Regions from separate parts of the Actinomadura sp. GTD37 genome, predicted to be linked through region 2. Evidence: riboswitches for the same ligand, from Rfam matches in the RefSeq annotation. Region 2 holds a riboswitch; the other holds the start of a gene.
What was found. Region 2 has a riboswitch for glycine ahead of gcvP (aminomethyl-transferring glycine dehydrogenase). Riboswitches for the same ligand answer to the same signal wherever they lie in the genome.
Positions count from the first base shown of each region.

Region 1 (8,591 bases), on a different contig from region 2:
GGCGGGAACGCGAAGTCGATCGTCACCGGGCCGGTGCCGCCCTGGATGGGCGCGCCGCCGGTGCCGCGCGGCCGCACGTTCCAGCAGCCGGGCACCGGCTCCCAGAAGTACTCCTCGTCGGTGAGGCCGTCGAGGCGGTCGCGCAACTGGTGGTCCCAGTGCCAAGTGAGCTGCTCCAGCAGTTGTGAGTTCCAGTTCATGGTGTCCACCCTTCCCCCAATAGCGGACAGGATCGTTCCGCGATCCATGGAACGATGGAGGCATGACCGTCGAGGGGACGACCGAGCGGGTGCTGCGGCTGCTGGCCCTGCTGCAGCGCCGGACGTCCTGGACGGCCGCCGGCCTCGCCGCCGAACTGGGCGTCACCGACCGCTCGGTGCGCCGCGACGTGGAACGCCTGCGCACGCTCGGCTACCCCGTCCGCGCGACCGCGGGCGTCGGCGGCGGCTACCGGCTCGGCGCGGGCGCCCGGCTGCCGCCGCTGCTCCTGGACGACGAGGAGGCCATCGCGACGGCGGTGTCCCTGCGGATGGCGTCCGGCGGCACGGTCGCCGGGACGGGCGAGGCGGCGCTGCGGGCGCTCGCGAAGCTCGACCAGGTCATGCCGCCGCGGCTGCGCGCCGAGGTGCGGGCGGTGCACGGCGCCACCGACACCCTCGTCGGCCCCGGGGCCGAGGTCGACGCCGAACTGCTGGTGACGCTCGCGCGGGCCTGCCGCGACGCCGTGCGCGTCCGGTTCCGCTACGCGGCACGCGCCGGCGCCGAGCGCGAGCGCACCGTCGAGCCGGTGCGGATGGTCGCGACCTCCCGCCGCTGGTACCTGATGGCCTGGGACGTCGACCGCGCCGACTGGCGCGTCTTCCGGCTGGACCGGATGCGCGGGGCGGCCGCCACGACCTGGCATTTCAAGCCGCGGGAGCACCCGGACCCGGTCGCCCACGTGCAGCGCTCCGTGACCGAGGCGCCGTACCGGTACCTCGCCCGGGTGCGGCTGCGCGCCACCCCCGCCCAGGTGCGGGAGCTGGTGCCGCCCCAGGTGGCCCGCGTCGAGGACGACGGCGACGGATGGTGCCTGCTCGTCGCCGGCGGCGACGACCTCGACTGGCTGGCCGTCCACGTCGCCCGCCTCGGCTTCGAGGCGCAGATCCTGGAACCGCCCGAACTGCGCGCGGCCGTCGGCGTCCTGGCCCGCCGCCTCGCCGGGATGTCCGCGGCCCCCTGAGCGCGCGTCAGCACTCGATGACGTTCACGGCTAGGCCGCCGCGCGAGGTCTCCTTGTACTTGTCGAGCATGTCGCGGCCGGTGTCGCGCATCGTCTTGATGGCCTTGTCGAGGGTCACGAAATGGCGGCCGTCGCCGCGCAGCGAGATGCGGGCCGCGCTGATGGCCTTGATCGCGCCCACGGCGTTGCGCTCGATGCAGGGGACCTGGACGAGGCCGCCGACCGGATCGCAGGTCAGGCCCAGGTTGTGCTCGATGCCGATCTCGGCGGCGTTCTCGACCTGCTCCGGGGTGCCGCCGAGGACGTCGGCGAGCCCGGCGGCGGCCATGGAGCAGGCGGCGCCGACCTCGCCCTGGCAGCCGACCTCGGCGCCGGAGATCGACGCGTTCTGCTTGAACAGGACGCCGATCGCGCCCGCGGTCAGCAGGAAGCGCACGATCCCGTCGTCGTCGCCGGGCAGGAACCGGTCGTAGTAGTGCAGGACGGCCGGGACGATGCCCGCCGCGCCGTTGGTGGGAGCGGTGACGATGCGGCCGCCGGCGGCGTTCTCCTCGTTCACGGCGAGGGCGAAGAGGGTGACCCAGTCCATCGCGTGCAGCGGGTCCGAGGGCTTCTCGGACGCGAGCTGGCGGTGCAGCTGGGGCGCGCGGCGGCGCACCTTCAGTCCGCCGGGGAGCAGGCCCTCGCGGGTGCAGCCGCGGCTCACGCACGCCCGCATCACCTGCCACAGGGCCAGGAGGTCCGCGCGGACGTCCGCGGGGGCGCGGCCGAACGCCGTCTCGTTCTCCAGCATCAGGGCGGAGATGGACAGGCCCGTCTCCCGGCAGCGGTCGAGGAGGTCGGCGGCCGTGTCGAAGGGGTGCGGGAGGACGGTGTCGTCCGGCTTGATGCGGTCGGCGCCGGTGGCGTTCTCGTCCAGGATGAAGCCGCCGCCGACCGAGTAGTACACCTTGGCGCGCAGTTCGTCGCCGGAGGAGCCCAAGGCCGTGAAGCGCATGCCGTTCGGGTGGCCGGGCAGCGACTTCCTGCGCTCGAAATGCAGATGCTCGCCGACCGCGAACGGGATGTCGTGGTCGCCGAAGAGGCGCAGCGCCCCGCGTTCGCGGATGGACGCCAGGCGCTCGTCCACCCGGTCAACGTCGACCTGCTCCGGCTTGTCGCCCTCCAGGCCGAGGATGACGGCCTTGTCGCTGCCGTGGCCCTTTCCGGTGAGGCCGAGGGAGCCGTAGAGGACGACCTGCACCGACGCCGTCTTCTCCAGCAGGCCGTCGCGTTCCAGCCCGCGGGCGAAGCGGTGGGCCGCCGCCATGGGGCCGCCGGTGTGGGAGGAGGACGGCCCGATGCCGATCTTGAACAGGTCGAAAACGCTGATGGCCATTGCTACCTCGTTGTAGCTGCGCCCCCTCCCGGCGACGGGAGGGGGCGCGGAGACGTCAAAGGTTCGGATACAGCGGATGCGCGTCGGCGAGGGCCCGCACCCGGGCGGCCAGGGCGTCCCGGTCGAAGGACGGCTGGAGCGCCAGCGCGATCACGTCGGCGACCTCGGCGAAGTCCGCGGCGGTGAAGCCGCGGGTGGCGAGCGCCGGGGTGCCGATCCGCAGACCCGACGTCACCATCGGCGGACGCGGGTCGTTCGGCACCGCGTTCCGGTTCACCGTGATGCCGATGTCGTGCAGGCGGTCCTCGGCGTCGCGCCCGGTGAGCTCGGAGTCGACGAGGTCGACCAGGACGAGGTGGACGTCCGTCCCGCCGGTGAGGACCTTCACGCCGGCCTTGGCCGAGTCGTCGGCGAGGAGGCGGTCGGCGAGCAGCCTCGCGCCCTCGACGGTGAGCACCTGCCGCGCCTTGAACTCCTCCGACGCGGCGATCTTGAGCGCGACCGCCTTGGCGGCGATCACGTGCTCCAGCGGGCCGCCCTGCATGCCGGGGAACACCGCCGAGTTGATCTTCTTGCCGAACTCCTCGCGGGCGAGGATCAGCCCGCCGCGCGGCCCGCCGAGCGTCTTGTGCGTGGTCGTGGTGACGATGTCGGCGTGCGGGACGGGCGACGGGTGCAGCCCCGCCGCCACGAGGCCCGCGAAGTGCGCCATGTCGACCATGAGCAGCGCCCCGACCGAGTCGGCGATCTCGCGGAACGCCGGGAAGTCGAGCTGCCGCGGGTACGCCGACCAGCCCGCCACGATCATCTTGGGCCGGTGCTCGGCCGCCAGCGAGGCGACCTCGTCCATGTCGACCAGGCCGTCCTCGGCGCGGACGTGGTACGGCACCACGTTCAGCGTCTTGCCCGAGTAGTTCAGCCGCATCCCGTGGGTGAGGTGGCCGCCGTGCGCGAGGTCGAGCCCGAGGATCGTGTCGCCGTGCTGGAGCAGCGCGAAGTACACCGCCGTGTTGGCCTGCGCGCCGCTGTGCGGCTGGACGTTCGCGTGCTCGGCGCCGAACAGCTCCTTGGCCCGGTCGATCGCGAGCTGCTCGGCGACGTCGACGTACTCGCAGCCGCCGTAGTACCGCTTGCCCGGGTAGCCCTCGGCGTACTTGTTGGTCAGGACGGAGCCCTGCGCCTCCAGCACCGAGACCGGCGCGAAGTTCTCCGACGCGATCATCTCCAGCGTGGACTGCTGCCGGTGGAGCTCCGCGGCGACGGCCTCGGCGACCTCCGGATCGGCCGTCGCGAGGGAGTCGTAGAGGCTCATGACTCCTCGATCAGCTTCGCGTACGCGGCGGAGTCGAGCAGGTCGCCCGGCTCGTCGGAGATCCGCACCTTGAAGATCCAGCCCTCGCCGTACGGGTCGTCGTTGATGACCTTCGGCTCGTCCACCACGGAGGCGTTGATCGCGGTGATCTCGCCGCTGACCGGGGAGTAGAGGTCGCTGACCGACTTGGTGGACTCGACCTCGCCGCAGGGCTCGCCCGCCTCGACGGCGTCGCCCTCGGACGGCTGGAGCTCGAGGTAGACGATCTCGCCCAGGGCGTCGGCGGCGTGCGCGGTGATGCCGACGGTGACGATGCCGTCCTCACCCCCGAGGCCGGACACCCACTCGTGCTCTTCGCTGTAGCGGAGCTGCTCCGGAACGCTCACTGTCTCTTCTCTCTGTTCGTGGTGGGGGCCGACCCCCACACCCCCGGACAACGGCTTTTCATGGTGGGGGCCGACCCCACACCCCCGGACAACTGCTTTAAGAACGCTTGTAGAACGGCAGGGGCACGACGTCCACCGGCTCGGGCCGGCCGCGCACGTCCACGGCCAGGCCCGTCTCCTCGACGCCGCTGTCGAGGTAGGCCAGGGCGATCGGCCTGCCCAGTGTGGGCGAAGGGGCCCCGCTCGTCACGACCCCGCACGGCGCGCCGCCGGACGTGACGACCTGGTACCCCTTCCGCGGTGCGCGACGCCCGCGGGCGACCAGCCCCACGAGCCTACGGCCCGGCGGGGTCTGCGCCTGCGCCGCCAGGGCGCTCCTGCCCACGAAGTCGACCTGCTTGTCCAGCTTCACGACCCGGCCGAGGCCCGCCTCGAACGGCGTCGTCTCGGCGGTCAGCTCGTTGCCGTACAGCGGCATGCCCGCTTCGAGGCGCAGCGAGTCGCGCGCCGCGAGCCCCGCCGGGACGACCCCGTCCACCGCGGCGAGCGCCCGCCACAGCGGGACGGCGTCGGACGCGTCCACGAACAGCTCGAAGCCGTCCTCGCCGGTGTAGCCGGTGCGGGCGACCAGCGCGTCCAGGCCCGCGACCCGCCCGGCGAGGATCGCGTAGTACTTGAGGTCGCCCACCGGGGCGTCGGTGAACCCTTCGAGGATCTTCTGCGAGCGCGGGCCCTGCAGCGCGACCAGCGCGTACGCGTCGGAGCGGTCGTCGACGGCCGCCTCGAAGCCCGCGGCGCGCTCGACCAGCGCGTCCCGGACGACGGCCGCGTTGGCGGCGTTCGCCACGACCATCCACGTCTCGTCGGCGAGCCGGTACACGATCAGGTCGTCGAGGACGCCGCCGTCCGCCGCGCAGATCATCGTGTAGCGGGCCTTGCCGACCGGCATGGCGGCCAGGTTCCCGACCAGCGCGTGGTCGAGCGCGGCGCCCGCGCCCGGCCCGGAGAGGAAGACCTCTCCCATGTGCGACAGGTCGAACAGCCCGGCGCCCGTCCGGACGGCCTCGTGCTCGGCGGTCTCGCTCCGGTAGCGCAGCGGCATCAGGTAGCCGGCGAAGTCGACGATGTTCGCGCCGAGGTCCCGGTGGACGTCGTGCAGCGGGGTGGTCTTCGGATCGGCGGGCATGGGTTCGGCTCCTTCGTCACGGGCGCACGTGGTCCATCGTCCCACTCGCGCACCGGGCGTCTCGGTGCCTCCCCCTCTGTCATCGGCGCCTGAGAGCTTCACCCGCCTGCCCGCGGGCTTTCACCTTCGGCGGGGGAACGGAGTCCCCGCTTTCCAGAGGTCGCCTGGTCCGTGCGGTCCGTGGGCCTGAGAGGTTCCGGGGAGGAGTTGCTCCTTCGGCGTCCCACACCGGCTGCGTGGGACTCTCCCGCACGGGATCAACGGCTGAACCGCCAATCTAGCAGCGGCCATGCCCGCCGACCACCCGCCGTCAGTTCGGGCTCGGCGGCGGCGACGCCGACATCGACTTCACGCACGTCTGCAGCGCCGCCTTGATCTTCTCAAGGTCCTTCTTGGCGGGCGTGGACGTCGGATTCGGGGTCGGCAGCTCCACGCCCTGCTTGTGCATGCAGTCGTTGAACCGCTCGGTCGCCCTCGACACCTGGGACGGCACCGGCGCGGGCGTGCCGCCCCCGGTCGCCGTCCCGGACGGCGCCGAAGCCGGTGCCGAGGCCGCCGGCGAGGACGCCGCCCCCGCGTCCGGGCCGCCGTCGCCGGAGCCGCCGCACCCGCCGAGCGCCAGCACCAACGCCAGCATCGCTACATGACCGCGCTTCAAGGTGAAACCTCCGTCGACCGGGGTGGACCGCCCATGATGCGGCCCCGAAGCCCCCCGCGACTAGCAAGCCGCGTGCCAATGCACCCGCCCCGACTTAGCACCTCCCCTCAAACCCGCAGGTTCTTCCTCGAATGACTTCAACCGGATCAGGGCCGATCACGTACTCTGAGTTGGTTGTCGAGATCACCCGCGGTGAGCGCGGGCGTACGAGGTGAAGGGCGCGCCGGATGGTCTACCTGGCAGGAATGCTGATCCTGTTCTTCGGCCTGCTGGTGTCCATCGCGCTGCACGAGCTCGGGCACTTCTCGTTCGCCAAGCTCTTCAAGGTGCGGACGACCCAGTTCATGGTCGGGTTCGGGCCGACGATGTGGTCCCGGCACAAGGGCGAGACCGAGTACGGCGTCAAGTGGATCCCGCTCGGCGGGTACATCCGCATGATCGGGATGCTGCCGCCGCGCAAGGGCGACGCGCCGGGGCAGGTGCGGCAGGTCAGCACCGGGCCGTGGCAGGGCCTCATCGAGTCGGCGCGCGGCGCCGCGCTGGAGGAGATCAGGCCCGGCGACGAGGACCGCGTGTTCTACGCCAAGAAGTGGTGGCAGAAGCTGCTCATCATGTTCGGCGGGCCCGCGATGAACCTGCTGCTCTCGGTGATGTTCTTCGCGATCCTGCTGATGGGCATCGGCACCAAGCAGCCGCAGCCGGTCATCGGCGAGGTCCTCGCCTGCATGGTGCCCGCGAGCCAGTCGCAGGTGACGGAGTGCCCCGCGAACGCCACGCCGACGCCGGCCGCGCAGGCCGGGCTCAAGGCGGGCGACCGGATCATCGCGTTCGACGGCAAGAAGATCGACGACTACGAGAAGCTGCGCGTGATGATCCGCGACGACGGCGGCAAGACCGTGCCGATGACCGTCGAGCGGGACGGCCGCGAGGTGCGGCTGGACGTCCCGATCACCCGCAACCAGATGCACGACCTGAAGGACACCGACAAGGTCGTCAACGTCGGGTTCCTCGGCATCACGCCGATCCAGGCGATGGAGCGGCAGGGGCCGGGCGCGGTCGCGAGCACCATGGGCGACCTGACCGCGCGGACCGCCGAGGCGCTCGTCCGGATGCCGCAGAAGATGGTCGGCGTCTGGAACGCGGCGTTCGGCGACGAGGCGCGCGACCCGAACGGCCCGGTCGGCGTCGTCGGCGTCAGCCGGATCGGCGGCGAGGTCGCCGCCTCCGCCGACTACAGCGGCGCCGAGAAGGTGTCGTTCTTCGTGATGCTGCTCGGCTCGCTGAACCTCGCGGTCGGGCTGTTCAACCTCGTCCCGCTGCTGCCGCTGGACGGCGGCCACATCGCGGGCGCGCTGCTGGAGGCGGTCAAGAAGGCGTTCGCCAAGGTCTTCCGCCGCCCCGACCCCGGCTACGTGGACGTCGCCAAGGCGCTGCCGGTGACGTACGTGATGGCGGTCGTGCTGATCGTCATGGGCGGCCTGCTGATCTACGCCGACCTCGTGAACCCGGTGAAGGTCACGGGATAGCGGGCATCTCGCCCGTCTTCAGGAAGCCGTTCAGGGCGGCCAGGTAGGGCGCGATGTCGAGGCCCTGGCCGGCGAGCCACGCGTCCGACCCGTAGGTGCCCGCGTACCGTTCGGCGCCGTCGCAGATCAGCGTGACGACGCTGCCGCGCTCGCCGTTCGCCCGCATCTGCGCGATCAGCTCCGCCGCGCCCCACATGTTGGTGCCGGTCGAGCCGCCGACGCTGCGGCCGCTGACCTCGCTCGTCCAGCGCATCGCGGCGACGGACGCCGCGTCCGGCACCTGGATCATCCGGTCGATGACGGTCGGCAGGAACGACGGCTCGACGCGGGGGCGGCCGATGCCCTCGATCCGCGAGCCCGCCGCGGTCCGCTCCGGGTCGCCGTCGGCGAACGAGCCGTGGAACGCCGAGCCCTCCGGGTCGACGACCGCGAGCCGCGTCTGGAACCGCTGGTAGCGCGCGTACCGGCCGATCGTCGCGGACGTCCCGCCGGTGCCCGCGCCGACGACGATCCAGGACGGCTCCGGGAACCGCTCCAGCCGCATCTGCTCGAAGATCGACTCGGCGATGTTGTTGTTGCCGCGCCAGTCCGTGGCGCGTTCGGCGTAGGTGAACTGGTCCATGAAGTGCCCGCCGCACTCGGCCGCGAGCCGCCGCGACTCGTCGTAGATCGCGGACGGCTCGTCCACCAGGTGGCAGCGGCCCCCGTGGAACTCGATCAGCTGGATCTTCTCCGGGCTGGTCGAGGCGGGCATGACCGCGACGAACGGGAGGCCGAGCAGCCGCGCGAAGTACGCCTCCGACACCGCCGTCGACCCGCTGGACGCCTCGATGATCGTGGTGTCCTGCCGGATCCAGCCGTTCGCGAGCCCGTACAGGAACAGCGACCGGGCGAGCCGGTGCTTCAGCGAACCCGTCGGGTGG
Region 1 is NZ_JBGNUS010000001.1:2,045,692-2,054,282, forward strand. It holds gene ACA511_RS09870 (DinB family protein) at 1-200, opposite strand, end outside; gene ACA511_RS09875 (helix-turn-helix transcriptional regulator) at 263-1,222, shown strand; gene ACA511_RS09880 (L-serine ammonia-lyase) at 1,230-2,600, opposite strand; gene glyA (serine hydroxymethyltransferase) at 2,656-3,912, opposite strand; gene gcvH (glycine cleavage system protein GcvH) at 3,909-4,298, opposite strand; gene gcvT (glycine cleavage system aminomethyltransferase GcvT) at 4,396-5,484, opposite strand; glycine riboswitch at 5,649-5,744, opposite strand; gene ACA511_RS09900 (hypothetical protein) at 5,795-6,121, opposite strand; gene ACA511_RS09905 (RIP metalloprotease) at 6,370-7,668, shown strand; gene ACA511_RS09910 (PLP-dependent cysteine synthase family protein) at 7,658-8,591, opposite strand, start outside.
Region 1: linked by a shared signal. The riboswitch ahead of gcvT (glycine cleavage system aminomethyltransferase GcvT) and the one ahead of gcvP (aminomethyl-transferring glycine dehydrogenase) in region 2 are both predicted to bind glycine.

Region 2 (8,591 bases):
TGGTGCCGTGCGCGGACGACGGGATCAGGCAGACGTCGCGGTGCTCCTCGCCCCGGGACGCGTGGTAGCCGCGGATGGCGAGCAGCCCGGCCAGTTCGCCCTGCGAGCCGGCGTTCGGCTGGACGGAGACCTTCGCGTACCCGGTGATCTCGGCGAGGGCGTCCTCCAGCTCGCCGATCAGCTCGACGTAGCCGGCGGCCTGGTCGACCGGTGCGAACGGGTGGACGTCCGCGAACTCCGGCCAGGTGACCGGCTCCATCTCGGCGGTGGCGTTCAGCTTCATCGTGCAGGAGCCGAGCGGGATCATGGAGCGGTCGAGCGCGACGTCCTTGTCCTGGAGGCGGCGCAGGTAGCGCAGCATCGCGGTCTCGGAGCGGTGCGCGTGGAAGACCGGGTGGGTCAGGTAGGGGCTCTCGCGGCGCAGCGCGTCCGGGATCGCCTCCGCGGCGTCGCGGGCCGCGCCGGCGGCGCCGAACGCCTCCAGGACGGCGGTGACGTGCTCGGGCAGCGTCGTCTCGTCGCAGGCGATCCCGACGTGGTCGGGGCCGTCCGGGCGCAGGTTGACGCCGCGTTCGCGGGCCGCGGCGACGACCTCGGCGGCCCGGCCCGGCACCCGGGCGAGGACGGTGTCGAAGAAGGAGCCGTGCACCACCTCCACGCCGCCGCCGCGCAGCCCCGCGGCGATCTCGGCGGCGCGGCGGTGCGCGCGCTGCGCGATCGCCGCCAGCCCCTCGGGGCCGTGGTAGACCGCGTACATGCCCGCCATCACGGCGAGGAGCACCTGGGCGGTGCAGATGTTGCTGGTGGCCTTCTCGCGGCGGATGTGCTGCTCGCGGGTCTGCAGCGCCAGCCGGTAGGCGGTGGCGCCGTCCGCGTCGACCGACACGCCGACGAGCCGCCCGGGAAGCTGCCGCTGGATGCCCTCGCCGACCGCCATGTAGCCGGCGTGCGGCCCGCCGAAGCCGTAGGGGACGCCGAACCGCTGCGCGGACCCGACGGCGATGTCGGCGCCCGACTCCCCCGGCGGGCGCAGCAGCGTCAGCGCGAGCAGGTCGGCCGCCACGACCGCCTTGGCGCCCCGCTCGTGCGCCTGCGCGATGACGGGCTCCAGGTCGCGGACGGCCCCGGACGCGCCCGGGTACTGCAGCAGCACGCCGAAGAAGTCGCCGTCCGGGAGCCCGCCGGACAGGTCGGCGGCGACCACCTCGATGCCGAGCGGGATCGCGCGGGTCCGGACGACCTCGATCGTCTGCGGGAGCGCGTCGGCGTCGACGAGGAACGTCCCCGGCTCCTTGCGCTTGGACAGGCGGTGCGCGAGGGCCATGGCCTCGGCCGCGGCGGTGCCCTCGTCCAGCATGGAGGCGTTCGCGACGGGCAGCCCGGTCAGGTCGCCGACGACGGTCTGGAAGTTCAGCAGCGCCTCGAGCCGCCCCTGCGAGATCTCCGGCTGGTAGGGCGTGTAGGCGGTGTACCAGCCGGGGTTCTCCAGGACGTTCCGCCGGATCACGCCCGGCGTGGTCGTCCCGTGGTAGCCGAGCCCGATCATGGACGTCAGCACGGTGTTGCGGGACGCGAGCTCGCGGAGCCGGTCGAGCGCGGCGGTCTCGCTCAGCGCGGGCGGCAGGTCCAGTGGGCGGGCCGTGCGGATCGCGGCGGGGACCGCTGCGTCGACCAGCGCCTCCGCGCCGGAGTAGCCGATGGCGGCCAGCATCCGGGCCTGGTCGTCCGGCGCGGGGCCGATGTGCCGGTCGGCGAACGCGGCGCGCGGATGCTGCGGAGAGGCCACGGGGGCGAAGAACTGGGCGGTCATGGAGAGAGCCTCCTGGGCTGCTGCGGTCGCTCAGGTCCACCGCCGGCACGCGTGCCGGCGGCCGGTCTCCCCCTCTGTCATCGGCACCTGAGAGCTTCACCCGCGCGCGGCGGGGTTTCCCCTTCGGTGAGCCGCCGCCCCCGCGTGCGGGGACCGGCGGCTGCTTTCCAGAGGTGCCTCGCCCGAGCGGTCCTTTTGCCTGAGAGGTTCCGGGGATGTTGCCCCTTCGGCGCCCCACGCTGGCGGCGTGGGGTCTCTCCCGCCCAGGGTCGACGGCATGTCCTGGGACGAACCCTACCCAAAGACGGCTCCGGACGATCGTTCCGGCCCCGGGCGGCCGGGGCGGGATCCCGCCCGGACGCGGGGGCCGGGCCCACCGCGTCCGGGCGGTACCGGCCGGTACGATGTGCTCACTCACCTGGGACAAGACGAGACCCCGGGCCATGGGGGCGGAGATGGGGCTGCGGGGTGCGCGCGCGTCCGGGCGGATGCCGGGACGGCGCTCGACGGCGCGCGGCCGGTTCTGGGACGCTGACCATGATGACGGACGGCCTGGGCGGCGGAACGGCGTGACACAGACCCGCGACGGCACGGCGCGCCCGCGGCACGGCGCGTCCGCGGGCGTGCCCGTGGACGAGCCCGCCCAGCCGGACCGGATCCGCCGGCCGTCCGACGCGATCAGGTTCGCGGCGTCGGTGGTGGGGCTGGCGGCGGTGATGCTGCTGGTGTCGATCGCGCAGCAGACCACGCACGGGCTGCAGACCGACATCGCGGAGGGCACCGCGCACGCGCCCCGGCCGCTGCTGACGCTCGCGACGCTGGTGTCCAGCTTCGGGGTGCTGACGGTGCCGATCGCGTTCGCGATCGAGCGGCTGTTCCGCAAGGACGGGACGCGGGTCGCGATAGCGCTGCTGGCCGCCGTGATCGCGTTCGGGGTCACGGTCGGCCTCGACGACCTCGTGGTGCGGGCCGCGCCCGGCGGCGTGCTGGACTCGCTGATCTGGGGCGGCACCGAGACCGCGCCCGTGCACACCGACATCGCCCCCGTGATCGCGTTCGTCAGCGCGGTCGGGATGGCGGGACGCGCCCGCTGGCAGGCCGCGACCTGGACGATGATCGTGCTGGCGGCGCTGACCGGGCTCACCGCGTCCTACGCGTCCGTCGCGGCGCTCGCGGCGACCTACTTCCTCGGCCGCGCCATCGGCCACGGCACCCTGTACGCCGTCGGGACGCCGAACCCGCGGCCGACTGGCGCGACGGTCGTCACGTCGCTGGAGCGGCTCGGGCTGCGGCCGGCGCGGGGCGCGCGGCTGGACGAGCCCTCCGACGACACCGAGGACGGCCGCCGCTACGGCGTCGTCCTCGCCGAGGGCGGGCCGCCGGACGGGGACGGCCTCCGGTTCCACGGGCGGCACGGCGACTGGGACCTGGAGGTCCGCGTCCTGGACCGCGACCAGCAGACCGCCGGGCTGGTCTACCGGATCTGGCGGCTGCTGCGGCTGCGCGCCGCCACGACCGGGCGGACGCTGCGGTCGCTGCGCCGGTCCCTGGAGCTGGAGTCGCTGATGGCGTACGCGGTGGCCGCGGCGGGCGTGCGGACCCCGCGGCTGGCCGGCGCCTGCGAGGTCGGCACGGAGGCGGCGCTGCTGGCCTACGAGCACGTGCCCGGCCGGCGGCTCGGCGACCTGCCCGGCGAGGAGGTCACCGACGAGCTGCTGACCGACGTCTGGCGGCAGTTCCGGTCGCTGCAGGGCGGCCGGCTCGCGCACCGGCGGCTGCAGGACGACGCGCTGCTGATCGGCGAGGACGGCCTCGCCTACGTCACCGACCTGCGGGCCGGGGAGACGGCGGCGGGCGATCTGGCGCTGCGGCTGGACCTCGCGCAGCTGCTCACCACGCTGGCGCTGCGGAGCGGGCCCGAGCGGGCGGTGCGGACCGCCGCGGCCGTGCTGGGCGAGGAGGCCCTGGGCGGCGCGGTGCCGCTGCTGCAGCGGGTGGCGCTGTCGCGGGCGACGCGGCAGGCGCTGCGCCGCGACCGGGACCTGCTGACCCGCATCCGGGAGCAGATCGTCCGGCTGAAGCCGGAGGTCGAGGCGGCGCCGGCCAGGCTGGAGCGGTTCCGGCCCCGGACGATCTTCAGCATCGTGGCGCTGTCGATCGCCGCGTACATCGTGATCCCGCAGGTGACCAGCCTGGACGTCGGCTACCTGGCGGCCACGGCGAGCTGGCACTGGGTCGTCGCGGCCCTCGGCGCGGCGGCCCTCACCTATGTCGCCGCGGCGCTCATGCTGATGGGGTTCGTCCCGGAGCGGCTGCCGCTCCGGCGGACGGTCCTGGTGCAGGTCGCCGCGTCGTTCGTGAAACTGGTGGCGCCCGCGGCGGTCGGCGGCGTCGCCGTCAACACCCGCTACCTGCAGCGCTCGGGGGTGCGCCCCACGCTGGCGGTGGCGAGCGTCGGCGCGTCCCAGCTCGTCGGGATGGTCACGCACATCCTGCTGCTGGTCCTGTTCGGGTTCCTCACCGGCTCCACGGCGAAGGCGACGCAGGACCTGGCGCCGTCCCGCACGATCGTGATCGCCGTGCTGGTGCTGGGGCTGGTGGCGGGCCTGGCGCTGACGGTCCCCCGCGTCCGCCGCGTCGTCACCGCGCGGCTGAAGAGCATGTTCTCGGGCGTGGTGCCCCGCCTGGTGGACGTCCTGCAGTCGCCGAAGAAGCTGTCCACCGGCATGGGCGGCACGCTCCTGCTGACGCTGGCGTTCGTCCTGTGCCTGGACGCGTCGATCCGCGCGTTCGGCGGCTCGCTGCCGTGGACGACGGTGGTGCTGGTGTTCCTCACCGCGAACGCGGTGGGGTCGGCGGCCCCGACGCCGGGCGGTCTCGGCGCCGTCGAGGGCGCCCTGACGCTGGCGTTGACGATCTCGGGGCTGTCCGCGGAGACGGCGACGTCGGCGGTGCTGCTCTACCGGCTCTTCACGCTGTGGCTGCCGGTGCTGCCGGGCTGGGGGGCGTTCGCCTTCCTGCAGCGCAAGGAGGCGCTCTGAGCGTCAGCCGCTGCGGCGCACGCGCCGCCGGTAGGCGAGCTCATCCTGGGGGTGGTCGGGAGGGTCCGTGGCGGCCCGCTCACCGGGCAGCTCCGCGAGACTGCCCTCCACCTCCTGCCACACCCGCCCGAGCGCTATGCCGAACACGCCCTGCCCGCCCTGCAGCAGATCGACGACCTCGTCGGCCGACGTGCACTCGTACACGCTGACGCCGTCGCTCATCAGCGTGATCTGCGCGAGGTCCTGGACCCCGCGGTCGCGCAGATGCGTCACGGCCGTCCGGATCTGCTGCAGCGACACGCCCGTGTCCAGCAGCCGCTTCACGACCTTCAGCACGAGGATGTCGCGGAAGCTGTACAGCCGCTGGCTGCCCGACCCGTGCGCCGCGCGCACGCCCGGCTCGACCAGCTTCGTCCGGGCCCAGTAGTCGAGCTGCCGGTAGGTGATTCCCGCCGCGGCGCACGCCGTCGGGCCGCGGTAGCCGACATCCTCCGGCGGCGCGGACACCTGCGTGTCGAAGAGCAGGCCCTGCTCTCCGGCACGGCGGGACGCCACGTGCCTGTCGGGGGTCGCCTTGCCCTCGCCGCTGCTCACCGCCACGCGGACCTCCGGCTTCTATCACCCCGTGGCGCTTCGTCAAGGGGGTTTGACGAATTACACCACGGGTGTTCCACCAGCACGGTAGGTGCCGGTCAGGGTGTGGTCAACGTTCATCGTCGGCGCGTCGCATGCCCGGATGAACCGGCTTCACATGGGCAAACTGCACACCTCCGCCACCCACCCTCTCCTACCCCAAAGCGGGACCCCCAAAAGCGGCACTTATCGCGCCCCCTCGGAGCCGCCCCCGAGACCGCCGTCCGGCACGGGCCGGAGGGCTGATCACCGCGGTCGCTCCGACCCGCTGAGCGGGCCGCCATGCCATCAGGGGACGCGGCGGCCCGAACCGGGGGTCGCGTGGCGGCGGAGCCTCACACCAGGGCCACAGGGCCGGGATGACGGCGAGGATCAAGGCGGATGCACGCCACTGCCCGCGACCGGGCATCTCCCGCGCCTAGCCGTCACCCGGCGCGGCCGAAGTCCTCCGGGGTGATCGTGTCGAGGAATTCGCGGAACTTCTCGACCTCGTCCTCCTGCTCGTCGGGGATGGCCACGCCGGCCTCCTCGAGGACGTCCTCGCTGGCGAAGATCGTGGCGCCGGTGCGCAGGGCCAGGGCGATGGAGTCGGACGGGCGGGCGCTGACCTCGACGCCGTTGGAGAAGATCAGGTCGGCGTAGAAGATGCCCTCGCGCAGGGCCGTGATGTTCACCGTGCGTAGCTGGACGCTGAGGGCGTCCAGGACGTCGCGGAACAGGTCGTGGGTGAGCGGCCGCGCGGGCAGCACCCCCTGTTGCGCGAAGGCGATCGCGGTCGCCTCGACCGCCCCGATCCAGATGGGCAGGTAGCGATCGCCCTCCGTCTCCTTCAACAGGACGATCGGCTGATTGGAGGGCATCTCGACCCGGACGCCGACGACCTCCATCTGCTTCACAGCGGCTCCCTGCTGGTTCTCGCTGTCTCGATCACCACGTGCAGCGGATCGATTCCTGACCGAACCATGTAGCCAACGTACACCCAGGCTCGGACAGCTCGTCGCGCCGCCGGTGCGGGAAAATCCTCCGCGGCGCCCATGATCAGTGGTCGAGGCTTTCCCGCAACCCCGCGCTGACCAGGGCGGAGTGGAGTCTCACGGACAGCGCGGCGATCTCCCGGGCCGTTTCGGCGGCCTCCTCGTGGGCACCCTGGTCGCGGCGCCGCAGCTGCGGCGCGACCACCTGCTCGATCAGCGAGACCTGCCGGTCGGCGGCGGCCTTCACGGCGCGCAGGTGCCGGACCTCGAAGCCGAACTCGCCGAGCGCGGCGGCGATCCGGCAGATGCCGAGCGACTCCCCCGCGTAGTGCGGGCCGCTGCGGTGGACGAGGCCGTACTCCTCCAGGCGGGCGAGGAGGGCCTCGTCGATCCCCGCGCCGTCGAGGAGCTGGCGGCGGGTGAGCCGGACGGCGGGGTCCGGCGCGGTGGTGTCGGCCGCCACCAGCGTGCGGGGGCGGCGCCGCGCCGGTTCGCGGCCGCCGAGCGGCGGGACGCTCTCGCCCCGGTCCCGGGCCTCCAGGTGCTGCCTGATCACGCGCAGCGGCAGGTAGTGGTCGCGCTGCGCGGTGAGCACGAGCCGGAGCCGCTGCACGTCGGCGTCGCCGAACTTGCGGTACCCCGAGGGGCTGCGCTGCGGCTCGACCAGGCCCTCCGACTCCAGGAACCTGATCTTGGAGATGGTGATGTCGGGGAACTCGGGCCGCAGCAGCCCGAGCACGTCCCCGATCGTCATCAGGGCCCGGGCCGGCTCCGCGTTCAACGCCCCTCCGTTCCGTCAGCCGTGCGCCGGATTGGTCAGGAACACCAGCCGGAACTTGCCGATCTGCACCTCGTCGCCGCCGGACAGGCCGGCCTGGTCGATCCGCTGCCGGTTGACGTAGGTGCCGTTGAGGCTGCCGACGTCGCGGACGGAGAAGGTGCCGCCCTGGCGGGCGAACTCGGCGTGCCGGCGGGACACGGTGACGTCGTCCAGGAAGATGTCGCTCTCGGGGTGCCGTCCGGCGGACGTGCGGTCCTTGTCGAGGAGGAAGCGGCTGCCCGCGTTCGGCCCGCGCTTGACGACGAGGAGCGCGGTGCCCGGGGGCAGCGCCTCCATCGCCATCTGGTCGGGACCGGCCTGCTCCTCGGCGCCCGTGTCGGTGTCCAGCGCCTCGAACCCGCCGATGGAGATCGTGGACGTGGACTCGCCGGGCGACTCGCGGTACGGCGGCGGCGCGGACGGACTCCGGGTCAGCGGAGTGCCGCAGTTCGAGCAGAAGCGGGCATCATCCGGGTTGGCGTGACCGCACTGCGTGCAGTAGACGCTCGGCATCGATCGGCTCGGCCTCCTACCATCGGCGTGCCGCACGCGGACGCCCCGCCGCAGCGGGAGCCGCCTGCGCAACGCGCATCCTTCACCCAACCCATGCCGGGGACCCGCCCCCGACCACGGTCCAACTCACCGCCCGCTCACGCGACGGTCGCCGCAACTTACGCGGGTATTGCCCGAGGGGTCAACTGGAGCGGTGAGCCGACCGGACCAAACTACATTCGCCGCAGATCGCAGGTCTACGCCGCCGCGCGGACCACCGCGATCGCGGCGCGCGAGCCGGTCGCCCGGTTCACCGCTCCCCCCGTTCCCTCTAGGGAGACCGTACCGCGCCGACGGTCACTTTCGCGCGCGGGGTGATCAGGACCGCGGCGCCCGCGCCGCGCAGCGTCCGGACGAGGCCGCCCGGGATGTTGAGCGCGGTGGTCATCGTGTGCGCGTCGCCGATGGCCAGGAACCGGTACGGGGCGGCCAGGAGCCGCCCGTCGGCCCGGACGCCGTCCCGGCCGTCCAGGAAATAGGTGTCGACGCCGACGCGGACGTCGTCGACCTGGACGACCTCGGCGCCCGCGTCGCGGAGTTCCTGCAGGGCGTCCAGCAGGTTGATCGCCTTGACGCGGCCGCCGGGGTCGCCGATCAGCATCTCGATGCCGGGCCCCTCGGCCGGGAGCGTCCCGGCGAGGATGCCGTAGGTGGCCGTCCGCTCGCGCGCGTCCTCCAGGGCGGTGCCGCCCTCGGCGTCCCGTTCGAGCCGGGCCCTGGTGGCCTCCAGGTCGCGCAGGTCGGTCCTCAGCCGCTCGGAA
Region 2 is NZ_JBGNUS010000006.1:541,726-550,316, forward strand. It holds gene gcvP (aminomethyl-transferring glycine dehydrogenase) at 1-1,810, opposite strand, end outside; glycine riboswitch at 1,988-2,082, opposite strand; gene ACA511_RS30060 (lysylphosphatidylglycerol synthase domain-containing protein) at 2,380-4,851, shown strand; gene ACA511_RS30065 (MerR family transcriptional regulator) at 4,855-5,451, opposite strand; gene ACA511_RS30070 (bifunctional nuclease family protein) at 5,910-6,380, opposite strand; gene ACA511_RS30075 (MerR family transcriptional regulator) at 6,523-7,239, opposite strand; gene ACA511_RS30080 (FHA domain-containing protein) at 7,255-7,791, opposite strand; gene ACA511_RS30085 (DUF881 domain-containing protein) at 8,102-8,591, opposite strand, start outside.